DNA from 3 places in the Streptomyces sp. NPDC127595 genome. Region 1 is predicted to be linked to each of the others. Evidence: riboswitches for the same ligand, from Rfam matches in the RefSeq annotation. Region 1 holds a riboswitch; each other region holds the start of a gene.
What was found. Region 1 has a riboswitch for cobalamin ahead of ACFVKT_RS17090 (FecCD family ABC transporter permease). Riboswitches for the same ligand answer to the same signal wherever they lie in the genome.
Positions count from the first base shown of each region.

Region 2: another riboswitch for cobalamin. It lies ahead of ACFVKT_RS30365 (cobalamin biosynthesis protein); the one in region 1 lies ahead of ACFVKT_RS17090 (FecCD family ABC transporter permease).
Region 3: another riboswitch for cobalamin. It lies ahead of ACFVKT_RS02165 (CbtB-domain containing protein); the one in region 1 lies ahead of ACFVKT_RS17090 (FecCD family ABC transporter permease).

Region 1 is NZ_JBHXWK010000005.1:4,563-9,033, forward strand. Features, by position in the region: gene katG (catalase/peroxidase HPI) at 1-1,809, opposite strand, end outside; gene ACFVKT_RS17085 (Fur family transcriptional regulator) at 2,204-2,614, shown strand; cobalamin riboswitch at 2,630-2,782, shown strand; gene ACFVKT_RS17090 (FecCD family ABC transporter permease) at 2,886-3,923, shown strand; gene ACFVKT_RS17095 (ABC transporter ATP-binding protein) at 3,927-4,471, shown strand, end outside.
Region 2 is NZ_JBHXWK010000011.1:63,692-68,162, reverse strand. Features, by position in the region: gene ACFVKT_RS30370 (cobyric acid synthase) at 1-1,160, opposite strand, end outside; gene ACFVKT_RS30365 (cobalamin biosynthesis protein) at 1,157-2,098, opposite strand; cobalamin riboswitch at 2,198-2,340, opposite strand; gene ACFVKT_RS30360 (hypothetical protein) at 2,459-2,680, opposite strand; gene ACFVKT_RS30355 (anion permease) at 2,693-3,937, opposite strand; gene ACFVKT_RS30350 (lysozyme) at 4,126-4,471, opposite strand, start outside.
Region 3 is NZ_JBHXWK010000001.1:490,493-494,963, forward strand. Features, by position in the region: gene ACFVKT_RS02155 (NAD(P)H-dependent glycerol-3-phosphate dehydrogenase) at 22-1,020, opposite strand; gene ACFVKT_RS02160 (hypothetical protein) at 1,195-1,440, shown strand; cobalamin riboswitch at 1,756-1,897, shown strand; gene ACFVKT_RS02165 (CbtB-domain containing protein) at 1,933-2,154, shown strand; gene ACFVKT_RS02170 (CbtA family protein) at 2,175-2,933, shown strand; gene meaB (methylmalonyl Co-A mutase-associated GTPase MeaB) at 3,237-4,217, opposite strand; gene scpA (methylmalonyl-CoA mutase) at 4,214-4,471, opposite strand, start outside.

The DNA of each region.
Region 1 (4,471 bases):
CAGGCGGTTGCCCTTGCCGAGGTAGTTGCGGAAACCGTCGACGGTCGGCTCGAGCGCGGCGAACGACTCGACGTCCGTCTGCTCCTGCGTGGCGTCCACGCGGCCCGGCGTGAAGGGGACCTCGACGTCGAAGCCGGCGTCCTTGGCGGCCTTCTCGACACCCGCGGCACCCGCGAGGACGATCAGGTCGGCCAGCGAGATCTGCTTGCCGCCGGCGTTGAAGGACGTCTGGATGCCCTCCAGGGTGCGCAGCACCTGCGCGAGCTGGTCCGGCTCGTTGACCTCCCAGCCGATCTGCGGCTGGAGACGGATACGCGCACCGTTGGCGCCGCCGCGCTTGTCGCTGCCACGGAAGGACGAGGTCGCCGCCCACGTGGTGGAGACGAGCTGGGAGACCGACAGACCCGAGGCGAGGATCTGGGCCTTGAGGGCGGAGATGTCCGCGGCGTCGACGAGCTCGTGGGTCACCGCGGGGAGCGGGTCCTGCCACAGCAGCGTCTCGGACGGAACCTCGGAGCCGAGGTAGCGCACGATCGGGCCGAGGTCGCGGTGGGTCAGCTTGAACCAGGCGCGGGCGAAGGCGTCGGCGAACTGGTCGGGGTTCTCGTAGAAGCGCCGCGAGATCTCCTCGTACGCCGGGTCGATGCGGAGCGCGAGGTCCGTCGTCAGCATCGTCGGAGCCTTGGTCTTCGACGGGTCGTGCGCGTCGGGGATGGTGCCCGCGCCCGCGCCGTCCTTCGCGACCCACTGGTTGGCGCCGGCGGGGCTGGACGTCAGCTCCCACTCGTAGCCGAACAGGTTCTGGAAGAAGTAGTTGCTCCACTGGGTCGGCGTCTGCGTCCAGGTGACCTCCAGGCCACTGGTGATCGCGTCGCCGCCCTTGCCGGTGCCGTAGCTGCTCTTCCAGCCGAAGCCCTGCGCCTCGATCGGGGCGGCCTCGGGGTCGTCGCCGACGGCGTCCGCCGGGCCCGCGCCGTGGGTCTTGCCGAAGGTGTGACCGCCCGCGATCAGGGCGACCGTCTCCTCGTCGTTCATCGCCATCCGGCGGAAGGTCTCACGGATGTCGCGGGCCGCGGCCAGCGGGTCCGGGTTTCCGTTCGGGCCCTCGGGGTTGACGTAGATGAGGCCCATCTGGACGGCGCCGAGCGGGTTCTCCAGCTCGCGGTCGCCGGTGTAGCGCTGGTCGTCGAGCCAGGTGGTCTCGGGACCCCAGTAGACGTCCTCGTCGGGCTCCCAGACGTCCGCGCGGCCGCCGGCGAAGCCGAAGGTCTCGAAGCCCATCGACTCCAGGGCGACATTGCCCGTGAGGATCATGAGGTCGGCCCACGAGATGCTCTGGCCGTACTTCTTCTTGACCGGCCACAGCAGACGGCGGGCCTTGTCCAGGTTGCCGTTGTCCGGCCAGCTGTTGAGGGGGGCGAAGCGCTGCTGGCCGGCGCCGGCGCCGCCGCGGCCGTCGCTGATGCGGTAGGTGCCCGCGCTGTGCCAGGCCATACGGATCATGAACGGGCCGTAGTGCCCGAAGTCGGCCGGCCACCACTCCTGCGAGTCCGTCAGCACCTCGGCGATGTCCGCCTTCACGGCGGCGAGGTCGAGGGTCTTGAACGCGGCGGCGTAGTCGAAGTCCTCACCGAGGGGGTTGGACACGGCAGGGTTCTTCGCAAGGATCTTCAGGTTGAGCCGCTCCGGCCACCACTGGCGGTTTCCGCCGCCCTGGGTCGGGTGCGGGGCTCGGTCGTGCGCGACCGGGCAGCCACCGCCGCCCTCCGTTTTCGCGTCTGTGACGATTGCGTCGTGGTTCTCAGTCATGGGAATCCTTCCGGACCTGGCGGATCACGGTGCTCAGGAACTGCGGGCGGTGGAACGGTCGGGCGGGGGGTACGAAGACTGGGGTGGGCGGCGGCGGAGTCGGGATGACCGGCCTCGCCGACCTGCGGAGGGCCTCACATACGACCGAGAGGGAGATATGGCTCGCGCGACCGCGCATCCCGGAGGGGATGGATCGCCTCGAAGCCGAGGTGGTCCCGTCACGTCTCTGTCTCATGCCGTACTGGAGTCTTCCTGTCCCTTGGCTATCGCCGGAACCGATCCTACGATGGACCGAGTCCAAGTCAAGAAGCGGGCCAAGCCCATATCCAACCGGGACCCGGACGTCCACCGGTAAACTCCGGGCATCCCACTGAACCTGAATAGGTGAACCGATATGAGTGACCTGCTGGAGCGACTGCGAGGACGTGGCTGGCGGATGACCTCCCAGCGACGTGTCGTTGCGGAGGTCCTCGACGGCGAGCACGTCCACCTCACGGCCGACGAGGTGCACGCCCGCGCGGCACAGCGACTGCCGGAGATCTCCCGCGCGACCGTCTACAACGCCCTGGGCGAGCTGGTCTCCCTCGGTGAGGTGCTCGAGGTCTCCACCGACGGCCGCGCCAAGCGCTACGACCCGAACGCCCACCACCCCCACCAGCACCTGGTGTGTTCCAACTGCGGCACCATTCGCGACGTCCACCCGGCCGGCAATCCACTGGCCGACCTCCCGGCGGAGGAGCGCTTCGGCTTCACGGTCTCCGAGGTCGAGGTCACCTACCGCGGACTGTGTCCCTCCTGCGCCTAGACCGGCATCGGCCCTTGGTCCTTGGCCTTCGCCCGTTTGTTACGCTCGGGGCGCGTCCCGTGGGGGAAGTCCGGTGAGAGTCCGGCGCTGACCCGCAACGGTAAGCGTGGCAGGCCGTTTCGGTCCGTCGCGTGAGCCCGATTACCCGCGGGGTGGCATGTGACCCGATGACGCTCGCCGCGGACTGCGAGAGGGGACCGCACGGTTCGGCTGTGCTGCCCATCCCTTGCTTGTGTTCACGAGGCGGCCCGAGGCTTAGGACCCGCCGCCCGTGCGCCGAATACCCGTCGTGCCGCTGGTGGTTGGGCTGGCGCTGTTGCTCTGTCTGTCGCTCCTCTGCGGGGTCGGGCTGGGCGCTTCGGGGATCGGGTGGGGGCGGGTACTGCGGTTTCTGTGGGCCGGGGTGACCGGCGGCGGTATCGAACCCGGTGACGTCGCCCCGTACACCATCGTCTGGGAGATCCGGCTGCCGCGTGTGGTGCTCGCCGCCGTCGTCGGTGCCGGGCTCGCGGCCGTCGGCGTCGCCGTACAGGCCATGGTGCGCAACGCGCTCGCCGATCCGTTCGTGCTCGGGATCTCCTCCGGCGCCGCCGTGGGCGCCAACGCCGTCATCCTGCTGGGCCTGTTCGCCGGTCTCGGGGTGTGGGCGCTGTCCGTCGCCGCCTTCGGGTCGGCGCTGGCCGCCATGGCGCTCGTCTACGCGGTGGCCAGATCACCGCTCGGGCTCACGCCGCTGCGCCTGGTGCTGACGGGGACGGCACTCGCGTACGGCTTCGAGGCCCTCACCACCATCATGGTCTTCGGCGCGGCCCGCGGTGAGGCCGCCCGGTCGGCGATGATGTGGCTCCTGGGCAGCCTGGGCGGCGCGACCTGGGAGAAGGTGCCGCTGGCCGCCGCGGTGGCGCTCGCGGGGTGGGCCTGGCTGCTGCGGCGGGCCGAGTCGCTGAACGCCCTCGCCATGGGCGACGAGACCGCCGCCGCGCTCGGCGTGCCGCCCGGGCGGTTGCGCCGGGAGCTGTTCCTCGTCACGGCCGGCGTGACCGGATGTGTGGTCGCCGTCAGCGGGGCCATCGGGTTCGTCGGACTGATGGTGCCGCATGTCGTACGGATGCTGGTCGGCGCCGATCATCGGCGGGTACTGGTGGTGGCGCCGCTCGCCGGAGCCGTCCTGCTGGTGTGGGCCGATGTGCTGTCCCGGCTGCTGCTCGCCCCGTGGGAGCTGCCGGTCGGCGTGATCACCGCCGTGGTCGGCGTGCCCGCCTTCCTGCTGCTGATGCGGCGCGGCGGCTATGCGTTCGGAGGGCACTGACCGATGCGGCTCGATGTGGAGGGCGTGTCCGTCGACGCCGGTGCCGTCCGGCTCGTGGACGACATTCGACTGAGCGTGGGCAGTGGGGACTTCGTCGGTCTCGTCGGGCCCAACGGGAGCGGCAAGTCGACGCTGTTGCGGTGCGTGTACCGGGCGTTGCGGCCGGCGGGCGGGGTGGTGCGGCTCGACGGGGACGACGTGCACACGATGGACCCGCGGGCCGCCGCCCGGCTGCTCGCCGCGCTGCCGCAGGAGTCGTCCGCCGAGTTCGACTTCACCGTCGCCGAGGTGGTCGGGATGGGGCGGCTGCCGCATCAGGGTCGTACCGCCAAGGAGGACCGGGCGATCTGCGCCGACGCCATGGCCCGTACCGGAGTCGCGCATCTCGCTGAACGCGGCTTCCTCGCGCTCTCCGGTGGCGAGAAGCAGCGCGTCCTGATCGCGCGGGCGCTCACCCAGCAGCCGCGCGTGCTGGTCCTGGACGAGCCGACCAACCACCTCGACATCGCCCACCAGTTGGACGTGCTGTCGCTGGTCCGGGGCAGTGG
Region 2 (4,471 bases), on a different contig from region 1:
GCCTCGCCCACGGGCCGTGTGAGCGTCTTCTCCCGAGCGAACCGCACCCGTACGGGCAGCAGTCCGAGCCCGTCGACATGACCGGCCCGCGACTCGACCTCGTCCTCGATGTGCTCACCGAGGAGCTGGAAGCCGCCGCAGATACCGAGCACGGGCCGCCCCTCGGCGGCCCGCAGGGCGATCGCGTCCGCGAGCCCGCGCTCCCGCAGCCACTCCAGCGCCTTCACCGTCCCCCGGGTGCCGGGTACGACGACGAGGTCCGCGTCGGCCAGTTCCTCGGCCCGGTCCACGAAGCGCACGACGACACCAGGTTCGGCGGCCAGCGCGTCCACGTCCGTGAAGTTGGACATCAGGGGGACCGCGCAGACGGCGACCCGCAGCACGTCCGCGCCGACGGGCGCGGCGACCGCGGACTCCCGGACGGCGCCCCTGAGCGAGACCGCCATCCCGTCCTCCTCGTCGATCCCGAGGCCGTGCCGGAAGGGCAGCACGCCGTAACTGGGCCGCCCGGTGAGCCCATGGAGCATGTCGAGCCCCGGCTCCAGCAGGGAGACATCCCCGCGGAACTTGTTCACCAGGAACCCGGCGACGAGTTCCTGGTCCTCGCGCGACAGCAGCGCGACGGTCCCGAAGAAGGACGCGAAGACGCCCCCACGATCGATGTCGCCCACGACAAGCACGGGCAGTCGCGCGTTCCGTGCGATCCCCATGTTCACGATGTCCGTCCGCCGCAGATTGATCTCGGCAGGACTCCCCGCCCCCTCACAGATCACCGCGTCATACGTGCCCCGCAACTCGGCGAGGCACTCCAGCACGGTCCCGAGCAGCGCTTCCTGCCGCCCCCCGTGGTAGCCGCGAGCGCTCATCTCACCCACGGGCTTCCCCATGAGGACGACCTGACTGCTCCGGTCACTGCCCGGCTTGAGCAGCACGGGATTCATGAGCGCGGTCGGCTCCACGCGAGCGGCCTGCGCCTGCATCGCCTGTGCCCGCCCGATCTCGGCGCCCTCCCGCGTCACGAACGAGTTCAGTGACATGTTCTGCGCCTTGAAGGGCGCGACCTTGACGCCCTGCCGCACAAGCCACCGGCAGATCCCGGCGGTCACGACACTCTTGCCCGCGTCGGAGGTGGTCCCGGCGACCAGCAGCCCGCCGCTCACGAGGCACGCCCCTTCCGGAGAAGCCGCCCGGCGACGCTCACGCCCAGCGCGAGCCAACTCACGCGCCGGGACAGCCGTACGGCCCGCTCGATGTCACCGACCACCACGGCACGCCCCCCGCCGTTCAGTACGGGCCGATGCTCGACCCTTCCGCCGTACGCGAGGGTCCCGCCGAGCCGCACACCGAGCGCCCCCGCGAACGAGGCCTCCACCGGCCCGGCGTTGGGGCTCGGATGCTTGCAGGCGTCCACCCGCCAGGCCCGCACGGCGCCTCGCGGATCATCTCCGGCAGCGGTGGCGAGGGCAGCGGTGAGCCGCGCCCCCGGCCAGCCCGCGACATCGTCGAGCCGAGCGGAGGCCCAGCCGTAGCGCCGGTACCTGGCTGACTTGTGCCCGACCATCGCGTCGAGCGTGTTCACGGCACGGAACCCGACAAGCCCGGGCACACCGCCGATGGCCCCCCATACGAGGGCGCCCACCACGGCGTCGGAGGTGTTCTCGGCGACCGACTCGACGACGGCACGCGCGATGCCGTCCGCATCGAGCGCCTGCGGGTCCCGCCCGCACAGATGCGGCAGCCGCTCCCGGGCCACCTCGACATCGCCGGCTTCCAGCGCGCTGCCGATCGCCCGGGCCTCCCGGCCGAGGGAGGTTCCCCCGACGACGGCCCAAGTGGCGGCGGCGGTCAGCGCGATGGAGGCGGTACGGGATCCACGTACGGCATGACTGGCGAGCGCCGCGAGCCCGGTGGCACCGCCCGCACACACGGCGGTGTGCAGCGCGCCCCACCCGCGGTGGTCCCGCCACAGCACCCGCTCCACGGCTCCCGCGGCCCGGCCGAACGAGGCGACCGGATGCCCCCGGCGGGGATCGCCGAGCAGCAGGTCACCGAGGAGGCCGGCGGCGGCGCCGTACGCGAAGACGCGATCGGCACGCACCGGTTCAGCCGACCGTCAGGTCAGGCACAACCGTCGTTCGCAAGGCACTTGGGCAGCCGCGCATGGCGATATGTCCTCACTCAGGGTGTCCACGCCCTGGTTCGAAGAGACCGACGGTGAGAGTTCCTGGCTCCCGGGGACTACTTCCCCGGTCACAGTGGCGGGACCGCGCCGGATTCGCACCGGCTTCCTCTCGTGCCGTCGTACTTGGCTCCGGCAGTCCACCACGGTGTTGGAAGACCCGTCAACTTGCTGTTGACCTGCGGAGGGAGAGTGTGCGAAGGCCCACACAGGGGTGGGGCGCGGGACGTTGACACGTCCCGCGCCCCACCTTGTTCGTGCGCTTGTCCGACGTGACCGTCAGGCCACGATCAGATAGATCCCGTACGCCACCGCCGCCGCGCACGCCGCGAAGCAGGCGTAGGCGCCGGTGACCGCGAGAGCGGCGGAGCCGCCCTGTGCCGAGGCCGACTCGCGCCTGGAGAGGCCGACGATGCCCAGGGTGAAGAGGCCCACGAGGGCCACGGTGGTCACGAGGCTGACTCCGAAGACGGAGCCGAGGGCTGCCCAGTCGATGTGCATGCTGTCCGTTCCTTACACCGTGGCCGGAGAGGTGGGCTCCGCGTCCGGGGACGGGATGGTGGCTTTCAGGTCGCCTGCCAGGTCGCCGGCGAGCGGGCCCGCGGGGGGCGGGGTGACCGCGGCGATCGCGGCGGTGACGACTCCCGAGGGCTCGGCGGTGATCTCGTTGACGTTGTCGATGGTCACCGGCCGGCGGCGCGACAGCTTCCAGATGGTGCCCGCGCCGGCCACCAGGAGCGCACCTGTCAGGACGATGCCCCAGGTGCCCTGCTTGGTGAGGACCTCGGCGCCCGCGCCGACCAGGCCCGCCGCCGGGAGCGTGAGGCCCCAGGCGATGAACATGCGGGTCGCGGTCGACCAGCGGACGACACCGCCCTTGCGGCCCAGGCCCGAGCCCATCACGGCGCCGGAGCAGGACTGCGTGGTGGAGAGCGAGAAGCCCAGGTGGGAGGAGGCCAGGATGACGGTTGCCGCGCTGGTCTGGGCGGCGAAGCCCTGTGGCGGCGCGAGGTCGGTGAGGCCCTTGCCCATGGTGCGGATGATGCGCCAGCCGCCCAGGTAGGTGCCGAGCGCGATGGCCGTACCGGCCGAGACGATGACCCAGGTGGGAGGGTTCGAGTCCGGCGCGATCACACCGCCGGTGACCAGCGCGAGGGTGATGATGCCCATCGTCTTCTGCGCGTCGTTCGTACCGTGGGCCAGCGAGACGAGGCCCGCCGAGGCGATCTGCCCGGCCCGGTAGCCCTTGGCGGTCGCCTTCTCGTCGGCACGGCTGCCGATCCGGTACGTCAGCCGGGTGGCCAGCATCGCGGCGAGTCCGGCCACGACGGGTGCGGCGATCGCGGGGAGCAGCACCTTGGTGACGACGGTCGAGCCGTTCACCGCCGACCAGCCGGCCGACATGACCGCGGCGCCGATGAGGCCGCCGAAGAGTGCGTGGGAGGAACTGGAGGGCAGACCCAGAAGCCAGGTCAGCAGATTCCAGAGGATGGCGCCGACGAGCGCCGCGAAGATCACTTCGGTGCGTATGCCCTCTTCGTTGATGATCCCGCCGGAGATCGTCTTGGCGACCTCCACGGAGAGGAACGCCCCGACGAGATTCAGCACGGCGGACATGGCCACCGCCGTCTTCGGTCTCAGAGCGCCGGTGGAAATGGTCGTCGCCATCGCATTGGCGGTGTCGTGGAAACCGTTCGTGAAATCAAACACGAGAGCGGTGACGATCACGATTCCGAGGAGGAGCGTGATGTGTTCCATTAACCCAGGCTTCTGTTGGACGTCAGTGGCACGAGGACCGTAGGTAGCCTGAATGAACGGAAGATGAACGTAGACGGGCATTCGAGTGTCTCTTCCTTGAGTCGCCCCTCCGAATGCGCCGGAGGGGCGACTCCGGGGCCGGCCCGATGTCTCGAACCAAGGCGGAATGCCGGGTTCCGTGGCCGGTGCTAGCCCTTCGCGAGCTTCTTGAGCTGGGCCGTGGATCCGTTGAAGAGATTCTGGTCACCCGGCAGGCTGCCGCTGTTGTCGTACTGCCAGAAGGTCCAGAAGGACCAGCCGGCCGGCAGGGTGCCCGCGGTCGCCGAGTCGTAGCGCGCGAGCCACAGGGAGTGGTTCGCGCCGAAGGCGCGGCTGCTGCCGGTGCAGGTGTTCCACCAGTGCGTGGTCGTGTAGATCACCGGACGGCGTCCGGTCTGCCGCTTGACCTCGTCGCTGAAGGCCTTGATCCAGCTCACCATCTTGGCTTTGGTCAGGCCGTAGCACTTGTTCTTGCCGTACGGGTTGTACTCGATG
Region 3 (4,471 bases), on a different contig from region 1:
TTCCGGGCTGAGCGCACTGCCCTACCGCTCGGCTTTGGGCGTACGCGCCATCAGCACGCCGACCGCTTCCCCGACAGTGGAGTGTCCGTCGATGACGGATGCCACGACCTCGGTGATGGGCATCTCGACGCCGTGGCCGCGGGCCAGGTCGAGGATCGCCCGGCAGGACTTGACTCCCTCGGCGGTCTGGCTGGTGGCGACGGTCGCCTCCGCGACCGTGAGGCCCCGGCCCAGGTGCTCGCCGAAGGTTCTGTTGCGGGACAGCGGCGACGAGCACGTGGCCATGAGATCGCCCGCGCCGGCTAGCCCGGAGAACGTCAGCGGGTCGGCGCCGAGGGCGGTTCCGAGGCGGGCGGTCTCCGCGAGGCCGCGGGTGATGAGCAGCGCTGTCGCGTTGCCGCCGAGGCCCATGCCGGTCGCGAGGCCCACTGCCAGGGCGATCACGTTCTTGACGGCACCGCCGAGTTCACAGCCGACGACGTCGGTGGCCGTGTAGGGCCTGAAGTAGGGGGTGTGGCAGGCGGCCTGGATGCTCTTGGCGGCGGTCTCGTCGCGGCAGGCGATGACGGAGGCGGCGGGCCGGCGGGCGGCGATCTCCCCGGCGAGGTTCGGGCCGGAGATGACCGCGACGCGCTCGTCGGAAATACCGGTGACCTCGGTGATCACCTGGCTCATACGCAGCTCCGAGTGCGTCTCGACGCCTTTCATGAGGCTGACCACCACGGCGTGCGGTCCGATGAGGGGGGCCCAGGCGGCGAGGTTGTCGCGGAGGGTCTGGGCGGGGATCGAAAGGATCACCAGCTCGGCGTCGGTCAGGGCCTCCGCGGGGTCGGTGGTGGCGCGCAGTGTGTCCGGCAGAACGACGCCCGGCAGGTAGGCGGGGTTCTCGTGACGCGTGTTGATCGCGTCGGCGACTTCGGAGCGCCGGGCGTGCACGAGGACTCGGCTGCCGGCGTCGGCGAACACCGCCGCCATGGTCGTGCCCCATGAACCTGCCGAGAACATCGCGACCCGAGACATCTGCTTGTTCTCCCTCTGCGCCGGTCCCCGGCACCCTATCCGGCGACGGTGGGGCAGGCACCGACGAGCGTGACCTCGACGGGTTGGCGCCCGGGCTACGTGGTGAACGGCCACTGGTGTTCGTCTCTGCTCACGCCCGCTACCTTCCCCGAGGAGAAGTACAGGCTGCCGTGATTGGACACCGCCGGCGTGTACGGGGGCGAGTGCCTCGTCGGCTCGCGCCGGGTCGTCACCGCGCCCGAGGAGACGCTCGAGCCGTTCCGCGCGAAGCTCGGCGGAACCATCCAGCAACTGCGCGGCATGGGCCCACCCCGGGCTCGTCGTAGCGGGCGAACCCGCCCGTCGCTCGGCGCCGACGCCTTCGTGCTGGTCACGGAGGCGCTGCGGCGATCCGTCCGCGGAGGGTTCGGCGAGGGTTAAGGAGAAGACTTGCCCTCCGCGGCGAGCAATGGAATCCACAACAGCCAGCCCCACAGGATGAAGTCCACCACTCCGCTCCAAGCTCCGCGACGCCAAGAGGCTGGGACGGGAACGCGTCATCGCGCGCATACGGCAGCGCCACGAGGAGACCAACACGGCCTGACCTTCGAGGCGGCGGTCGCGAACGTGGGCATGGGCGCGCTTCGTTGACAGCGACCGCCCGAGTTCCGTCACCGGTGACCCAGGGGTCGCACCGGCCGCGTCACCAGGCAGGAGAGGAAGATCACGCCAGGTGACGCGGTCTTGGCCATGCACGCGACACACGGTACCGTCGGTCCGATATCGACGACGGCGAGACGGAAGCCGGTGAGAATCCGGCACGGTCGCGCCACTGTAAATGGGACGCCCCTGAGATGCTCCCTGAGTCAGACCCGTGGCCGTCGTCATGTGCACCACCGAGATGGGACGCGAACTCCCAGAGGAGGCCCTGCCATGGCGCAGCATGTCGCCCAGCCGACAACCAACACCCCTGTCATTCCGGCCAAGTTGCCGCTCAAGGACATCGCCCCCTGGGCGGTCTTCTTCGGCGTCCTGATGCTGGTTCTGCTGTACTTCGTCGGCGCTGAGCAGGGCGCCACCTCCGTCGTCTCCGGCGCGGAAGTCCACGAGTGGGTCCACGACGCCCGCCATCTCCTCGGCTTCCCCTGCCACTGACGAAGGACGCCGCGCACCTCATGAACTCCGCAACAGTGAGAAACCTTCTCGTGCGGGGCATGCTCGCCGGCCTCGGCGCCGGTGTGCTCGCCCTGATCGTCGCCTACTTCCTCGGTGAGCCGAGCGTCGACAGCGCGATCAGCTTCGAGGAAGCCCATGCCTCGGGCCACGAGCACGAGGTCGAACTCGTCTCCCGCAGCCTCCAGTCCACCGCCGGCCTCGCCGCCGGTGTGCTGATCTACGGGGTGGCCTTCGGCGGCATCGCCGCCCTCGCCTTCTGCTTCGCGCTCGGCCGCGTGGGCCGTTTCAGTCCGCGGGCGACCGCGCTGCTCCTGTCGGGAATCGCGCTGCTCGCCGTGTACGTCGTGCCGTTCCTCAAGTACCCGGCCAACCCGCCCGCGGTCGGCAACGGCGACACCATCGGCAAGCGGACCACCCTGTACCTGCTGATGATGGTGCTCAGCGTGCTCCTCGCCGTCGCCGCCACCATCCTGGGGAAGCGGCTCGCCCCGAAGGTGGGCACCTGGTACGCGACCGTCTCGGCGGTGGCCGCCTTCGCTGTCGTGATCGGACTGGCGTACGCGTTCCTGCCCGTCATCCAAGAGGTGCCGGCCGACTTCCCGGCCACCGTGCTGTGGCGCTTCCGCGTCTCGGCGCTGGCCATACAGATCACCCTGTGGGGTGGCTTCGGGTTGGTCTTCGGTGAATTGGCCGAGCGCTTGCTCCATCCCAAGCCTGCGACGGCGACAGCGGGACGACCGGTCGCCGCCCCCAATTGACAGACCCGTCAAACGAGTCAGGGCCCACGGAACCATCCGGGGGCCCTCTCGCGTTTCCCGGGCACTGACACGGAAACCGCCACCGATATCGCCGCCGCCAATACCAATACCGATACCGATACCGACAAGGACGCGGACGTCATCGGACCACGGACCATGAGCCACGGAACGGACCGATCAGACGGGGACCACCTGGGCGGGGAGCGGAGGAACCGAGCGGCCGGACGACCCCAGCCGCGCTGGGAGGCAGCGAGGCGGTCGCCCTGACCGTGCAGGAGTGCGAGCAACTCATCCAGCCCGTCGCTAGTCCTTGCCGCCGAAGGTCCGGAGAATGCGTTCGGCGGCGAGTGTGGCCGTCAACTCGCCGTCCCTGACCTGCTGTTCGAGGGCCGGTGTGAGGGCTCGTACGGCCGGATCGGCGTGCAGGCGGCCCAGGAGCTCGTCGCGGACCATCGTCCAGGTCCAGTCGACCTGCTGGTCACGGCGTTTGGCGGCGAGCCTGCCGGTCGAGTCGAGGAGCGTGCGGTGCTGTTCGAGGCGGTCCCAGACGGTGTCCAGGCCGGCCGACTCGCGGGCGCTGCAGCTCAGTACGGGCGGCGTCCAGGCAGCGTCCCTGCCGTGCATGAGCCGGAGCGCGCCTGCCAACTCCCGTGCGGCTGCCTGCGCGTCGCGTTCGTGCGGGCCGTCCGCCTTGTTGACGGCGATCACGTCGGCCAGTTCGAGGACGCCCTTCTTGATGCCCTGGAGCTGGTCGCCGGTGCGGGCGAGGGTCAGCAGGAGGAAGGAGTCGACCATGTTGGCGACGGCCGTCTCGGACTGGCCGACGCCGACCGTCTCCACCAGCACCACGTCGTAGCCCGCGGCTTCCATCACCACGATCGACTCGCGGGTCGCCTTGGCGACCCCGCCCAGGGTGCCGGCGGTGGGGGAGGGCCGGATGAAGGCCGCGGGGTCGACGGCCAGGCGTTCCATCCTCGTCTTGTCGCCCAGGATCGAACCGCCCGTACGGCTGGAGGAAGGGTCCACCGCCAGCACCGCCACCCGGTGTCCGAGCGCGGTCAGCATCGTGCCGAAGGCGTCGATGAACGTCGACTTGCCCACGCCCGGTACGCCACTGACGCCGATCCGCCGTGCCCGGCCGCTGTGCGGGAGCAGCTCGGTCAGCAACTCCTGGGCGAGCGCCCGGTGCTGGGGCCGGGTGGACTCGACGAGGGTGACGGCGCGGGCGACGAGCGCGCGCTTCCCGTCGAGTACCCCTTTGACGTAGGTGTCGAGCTCGATCACAGGTCATGCCCGAGATCGTCCGAGAGCCGCTGGACGAGGTCGTACGCCGCGTCCGGGATCACCGTCCCTGGCGGGAAGACGGCGGCCGCACCCATCTCCAGCAGAGTCGGTACGTCCTGCGGAGGGATCACCCCGCCCACGACGATCATGATGTCCTCGCGGCCCTCCGCCGCCAGCTCCTCCCGCAGTGCCGGTACGAGGGTGAGATGGCCCGCGGCCAGCGAGGACACCCCGACGATGTGCACGTCCGCCTC